Regions from separate parts of the Vibrio sp. 811 genome, predicted to be linked through region 1. Evidence: riboswitches for the same ligand, from Rfam matches in the RefSeq annotation. Region 1 holds a riboswitch; the other holds the start of a gene.
What was found. A riboswitch is a leader RNA that binds a small molecule or an ion and turns the genes downstream of it on or off. The one in region 1 is predicted to bind cyclic di-GMP.

Region 1 (3,363 bases):
GGGTGATTTAGTTGACTTTATCCCAAGCCATCTGCCAGTGTGAACCTATTCCAGGCTCGTAATGGTTTGCGCTTTCTTTCCACTGCATACAGTAACCAGAGTATGGGAAAGGTTTACATTGATAAATGCCCCCGTCGCTGGCAAGCACTTTTGTGCCCGCCGTGTAGCTAGATAGTCCTTCAGGGAAGACAAAATCGTACTCACCAGATGGTGGCGGAGTAACTGACTCTTCTTTTAAGTGAAAGTCGAGTGTTTGCTGATCCACCAAGTTGCCATCTTTATCCTTAATACGTGTCACGAGCATATGGTGACCCGGCTCCGATTTACTTAAAGCGAGCGATATCGCCTCTACCGAGCCGTCTTTCATTTCGTTTGCCCAACTTGCAAGTGGTTCGCGATGGTGATTGTAAACGGTGAGTTCTGCATTTAAATCGCCTTCAGAAGTTAGTGTCAGATCCAACGTTGTCGGTGTTGACTCAATGATATACTCGTCTGCTAAGCCATCTACTGTGAGTGAGTATTCCGGAACAGGAGTTTCAATGTTATAGCCGATCTCTACTCGCTCAAGGCCGCTATTTGCTTGCAGATACACCGGATTAGTACCATAAACAGGAGTGAATTTATCCTCTGCATACTGCCCGGATTGCAGTTTTGCTTGTTCTTGGTTTAGCTTAGTCGCGAGTGCGTAAGACCAGTTTTTCGCTTGGCCCATTGCTGCATCGGTAATTTCTAGTTCAGTTCTATACGCCACGTTTTCACCTGCTTGATCAAATACGCGTGTATAAACCGAATCCCCAATATTTAAATCCATTGTAGGAATAATTTGACCGCCTTGCTTCCAATCTGGAATAACGGGACTGCCACCATCAAATTTCACATCGATCACGTTATAAAATGAGGCTGCAGTGTCGCCAACATCCCATACTGCCAGGATGACATGGTATCCCTCGCGAGTAGGCACATTACATTGATGGCTTACCTGTTTCGGGGGTTGAACCATATTGCCGTCGACGACACAGAAAGGAGTTAGATCAAAAGAGTCTCGTGATAGTGAAGCGTTTGGGTTCCAATCAGGCTTGGTGATGTAATATTTCCAGTCGCGCGTCACGTGGTTAGCAGTAAATGTCCATTCAAAAGTTTGTGTACCTGCTTGAATAGGGCGTTTTACCCAACGGTCGGCAGTTTGCTCATCAAGGGCAGCTGCTAAAGCGGTTTCGGCACTCGCTATTTTACCATCGCGAGGCCCTGTTTCGGGAAAGCCATCAGGGCCTTCAACGCTTTGCGGTTCATATTGAATCGCACCGCAGTTATTATTTTTTTCGTTAGTATCTGGCGATGGATACTTACATAGTGCCGAGCGACTTGCAGCGACACCACCATTGGTTTCTGATACATAACCGTGAGCCGCAGCACCTGAGCTAATGCTTGCAAGTGCTAACGCGAGTACGGATTTGGTTGGAAATGATTTCATCACATGTCCTCTGTTATGGCTGACAAACTAATGTCACACCCCGGCGCATGCTGAGCATAAAGCAACGCTACAGAAATTGGACTTCTGTAACACTGAGTCATGGTAACCCCGCTATCATGAGCATTCTTTTAGATTTTTAAATGCTGACAGACCGGAAGCTTTGCTTCCCACCCTTTCGAATGGTTTGCCGAAATGTGATTGAGCAGCCAAAATTTAGCTTAAGAATTTACATGTGGAAAAGTAAACGTCACTGACATGGAATCCTGTTCTCAAATTGAAAGATAACGATATCTTAACCTCGTCAATATTATGCAGTATCGTATTGCAAGATATTGATTTTAATTTTGTTTTTATCTTATTAATAATCATGGAGAATGAATGGAGGTTTGTTGGGGATAAATGGAGAGGAATCGTGCTAAGGGTGGAAGAAGTTCTGTCTAAAGGGCGGAGTGTACCGCCCTCTGGATGGTGTTATTTCGGCATAATGACAGTATCAATCACGTGAATGACACCGTTTTTAGCTTTCACATCGGTTGCGATGACATTTGCATCGTTAACCATGACTTTATCGCCCATGGTTTTAATCATCACATCTTGCCCCTGAACCGTAGTCGCTTTGTCTAGCTTAACAAAATCGGCAGCCATCACTTTCCCTGGGACGACGTGATAAGTCAAAACAGATACTAACTTGTCTTTGTTTTCCGGCATTAAGAGCATGTCGACTGTGCCGTCTGGCAGTTTTGCAAAAGCGTCATCCGTTGGTGCAAAAACAGTAAATGGGCCTTCCCCTTTGAGAGTGTCAACCAGGCCCGCTGCTTTCACCGCAGCAACAAGCGTATTGAAAGAGCCATTTTCAGCGGCAACGTCGACAATATCGGCTTTCATCATGCCATGCTCATGAGCCTTGACGGGAAGCATAAAAGATAATGTCGCCATCAGTGTCGCCGCGATAACTAAGATACGTTTGAACATAATGTGTTCCTTACTAGTTGAGGGTACAACGGGTTCCCTGGAGTGTGTTTGCATTTGTACGCATCGTGATTGAAAGATGATCATCGCGTCCTACTTTCTTTTGAGGGTCTAACATGTCGCGCAAGAATTCGTCTGCCTTCTTGTTTCACATCAGCTCGTTTCCGCCACGTCCATAAGCGCTCTCTTGCTGCCTTAGCTGCTTTGTCTGGTGCGATAAAAGGTGCAAGGTAACGGCTATCTGGCTGCAATTGATACATGACAGCTTCCATCTGGGTCATTGTCCAGGGCTCGAATAAAAGAGGGGGAGGAACCATTTGTAACTCAGGTACCCACTTGTAGATGAACGTACCGTTAGGATCATGTTCTTGGGCTTGCTTGATCGGATTATAAATACGGATTGTGTTAGTCCCGGTTACTCCTGCTTGCATTTGGAATTGTGGGTAATGAATTCCAGGCTCAAAGTCGAGAAACAGTTGCGCTAAATGCGTTACACCTACTCGCCAATCCATGTTCATGTGGTGAGTAAGAAAGCTAACCAGCATGGCACGCATGCGAAAGTTAATGTAACCAGTGTGGTGCAAACAGCGCATGCAGGCATCAATCAAAGGTACGCCAGTATGCCCGGATTTCCATGCTGCTAACTTTTCTTCATCGAAAGTACTACTTTGTCTAATCAATGGTTCGTAAGCCCGATTAACGCAGTAAAACTCCATGTCGTATTCCGATTCGAATTTTTGGATGAAGTGACAGTGCCAATGAAGCCGTGAAGACAATGCAATTAAGCTGCGACGAAATCCAGCGACTTGCCAGTGTTTCAAAAGGTATTGATAAACTTCACGCAAGGATATGTTACCCCAAGCGAGGTATGGAGAAAGTCGAGTACAGGCTGTGCGTGAGGCTGTGGGACTAGAAATGCTTCG
Region 2 (3,363 bases), on a different contig from region 1:
TCAATAAAACGCGTTTCGTTGCAGAAGCAACGCAAGAAAAAGTAATGAAAGCCGTTGACGAGCTGAATTACGCGCCAAGTGCCGTTGCACGCAGCCTAAAATGCAACTCAACTCGTACGATTGGCATGTTAGTAACTCAATCAACTAACCTATTTTTCTCAGAAGTGATTGATGGCGTTGAGAGCTACTGTTACCGCCAAGGCTATACTCTGATTTTATGTAACACAGGCGGGATTTACGAAAAACAACGCGATTACATTCGTATGCTGGCTGAAAAGCGCGTTGATGGCATCCTAGTGATGTGTTCTGACTTAACCGAAGAACTAAAAGAGATGCTTGACCGTCATGCGGACATTCCTAAAGTGGTCATGGATTGGGGCCCAGAGAGCTCACAAGCAGACAAGATCATGGATAACTCAGAAGAAGGTGGCTACATTGCAACCAAACATCTGATTGACAATGGTCATACGGATATCGCTTGTCTAAGCGGTCATTTTGAAAAGCTTGCTTGCCAAGAGCGCATTGCAGGTTTCCGTCGCGCAATGAGTGAAGCGAACCTAGCTGTAAATGAAGACTGGATCCTTGAAGGTAACTTTGAATGTGATACGGCCGTATTAGTTGCAGATAAAATTACCGCAATGGACAAGCGCCCGACGGCGGTATTCTGTTTTAACGACACAATGGCTCTAGGCCTAATGAGCCGCTTGCAACAAAACGGGATCAAAATTCCTGAAGATATTTCAGTGATCGGCTACGACAACATCGAGCTTGCGGAATACTTCTCTCCACCGCTAACGACTATCCACCAACCTAAACGTCGTGTTGGTAAAAATGCATTCGAAATTCTACTTGAGCGTATCAAAGATAAAGAACACGAAAAACGAATTTTCGAAATGCAACCTGAGCTTGTAATTCGAAATACTGTGAAAAAAATGAACTAAATTTCACTGTATTTAACCGTGTTAAATAAGCGCTCTACAGGGGCGCTTATTTTTTTGGGAAAATTAAGTGTTCTCTAATACTTCACACAGCTCTAATAACAATTGACTAACGTTAACTCCCTGTTTTATATAAATGTAATATATATTAAGAACTCCTTTTCAAAGGCCAATTTGCACCTTTCCATATGCAAAATAGAGCATTCAATCTATCATTTTTATTGAACCGAAATCACACTTTTAACGCTAAACCGTGATGTTAATTCAATATAAGAAGTATGCTCATTGTGTCACGCACAGGGCAAACCATTCGAAAGAGTGGGACGCAAAGCCTCCGGCCTGAACCATATTACGATATGGAAGGTAGCGGGGTTACCGATGGCAAGTGTGTAAGCAATGACTTTACTCTGTAATGACATTGTTTTTACGCATGTTTGCTACTCTCTCGGACCTGACTTTTGGTGGCGTAATATTAATTACACCGAGATAACAAAACATGGATAAACCGATACTCAAAGACTCTATGAAGCTATTTGAGGCACTTGGTAATATCAAGTCGCGCTCAATGTTTGGTGGCTTCGGACTATTCGCTGATGAAACAATGTTTGCACTAGTGGTAAACAATCAGCTTCATATCAGAGCAGACCAAAAAACTTCATCTGACTTCGAGAAACAAGGGCTAAAGCCTTACGTTTATAAAAAACGTGGCTTTCCAGTCGTTACAAAGTACTACGCTATTTCCAGCGATTTATGGGAATCAAGCGAACGCTTAATCGAAGTAGCGAATCAATCATTGAAAAAGGCAAAGCTTGAGAAAGAACAGCAAGCAAGTACAAAGCCTAACCGTTTGAAAGATTTGCCTAACTTACGACTGGCTACCGAGCGCATGCTAAAAAAAGCCGGCATCGAATCCGTAGAGAAGCTTGAAGAGGAAGGTGCGCTTAACGCCTATAAAGCGATAAGAGATACGCACTCTGCAACCGTCAACATTGAGTTGCTATGGGCACTAGAAGGTGCTATCAACGGCACTCATTGGAGTGTAGTACCTCAAGCTCGCCGAGATGAGTTGATGAACGCCCTCCAATAAAAGTCGGCCTAAAAACTATCTTGTAAAACCGCAGTCTAATCTGCGGTTTTTTTGTGAAATTTTTTCGGTTTTCCTACTGTCTTATTACATATATCCCAAATTGGAATCAAAATTATGAATAAGAAACTGATATTAGGTCTCATCCTACTAGCGGCTATCGTCTTTTTAGGTATTAACTTTGGCCAGTATTTAACCTTAGAGAATGCAAAAGCCCAACAAGAAGCACTAACTACATACATCGATCAGAATTTTGTATTCTCGGCTGCGATTTACTTTTTTACCTACATTGCAATTACCGCTTTTTCTATCCCAGGAGCGGCAGTAGTCACCTTACTTGGTGCAGCCTTATTTGGTTTTTGGACAAGCTTGCTACTGGTTTCTTTCGCTAGCACTATGGGGGCAACACTGGCCTTCTTGAGCAGCCGATACTTATTGCGTGACTGGGTACAAAACAAATTCGGAAATAAACTCAACGCAATTAATCAAGGTGTCGAAAAAGACGGAGCTTTTTATCTATTTTCCTTGCGTCTAATCCCTGTATTCCCTTTCTTTCTAATCAACTTACTGATGGGCTTAACACCGATGTCTGTAGGTCGATTTTATCTCACTAGCCAAATAGGTATGCTGCCAGGCACAGCCGTATATCTGAATGCAGGTACTCAATTAGCAACAATTGAAAGCCTATCGGGCATTGTTTCACCCGCAGTATTAGCGTCTTTTGCGCTATTGGGACTATTTCCAATCATCACTAAATGGGTTATGAATAAAGTAAGGCCGACACCAAGTCAGCAAAACTTGTAATTGGTGAAGTGGGTATTTTGATGAAAATATTTATCGCTAAAAACCCAGCAGAAGCACACATTGTATGTGAGCTGCTTAAAGTGGAACAAATTTACTGTGAAGTTCGCGGAGAAGGTATTTTCGGCTTAAAAGGAGAACTGCCGTTTGGTGATGATACCGATCCTTATGTGTGGCTTTTTGACACTGCACAAAAGATGAAAGCTGAAGAAATAGTAAAAACATATCGAAAACAATCCGATAGGCATGAGTATCAAGATTGGCAATGCCCAAAATGTCATGAAATAAACGAAGGGCAATTTGGTGCATGTTGGCAATGTGGATATCAACTAGGAGAGCTATAGCGGCTCTCCTATTCAGTGGATGCACTCAGTTTTAAGCACATACAGCTTGCTGTTTAATAAACTCGATGGAGTGTTGATTGAAGTCTTCTGGACGCTCTACATTGCATACATGACCACAATTCGGGATTTCTCGTAGAATGCTGAGTTTATGTGCTGCAACCATTTCTTTGACAGGTTTAATAAACATGTAATCCCT

Region 2: another riboswitch for cyclic di-GMP. It lies ahead of R7Q46_RS06445 (TfoX/Sxy family DNA transformation protein); the one in region 1 lies ahead of gbpA (N-acetylglucosamine-binding protein GbpA).

The regions. Positions count from the first base shown of each region.
Region 1 covers NZ_JAWOUB010000001.1:791,670-795,032, reverse strand. The annotation lists gene gbpA (N-acetylglucosamine-binding protein GbpA) at 8-1,471, opposite strand; cyclic di-GMP riboswitch class I at 1,570-1,670, opposite strand; gene R7Q46_RS03480 (fasciclin domain-containing protein) at 1,943-2,443, opposite strand; gene R7Q46_RS03475 (deoxyribodipyrimidine photo-lyase) at 2,524-3,363, opposite strand, start outside.
Region 2 covers NZ_JAWOUB010000002.1:581,875-585,237, forward strand. The annotation lists gene purR (HTH-type transcriptional repressor PurR) at 1-941, shown strand, start outside; cyclic di-GMP riboswitch class I at 1,229-1,318, shown strand; gene R7Q46_RS06445 (TfoX/Sxy family DNA transformation protein) at 1,435-2,025, shown strand; gene R7Q46_RS06450 (TVP38/TMEM64 family protein) at 2,140-2,826, shown strand; gene R7Q46_RS06455 (DUF2007 domain-containing protein) at 2,847-3,167, shown strand; gene R7Q46_RS06460 (alpha/beta fold hydrolase) at 3,199-3,363, opposite strand, start outside.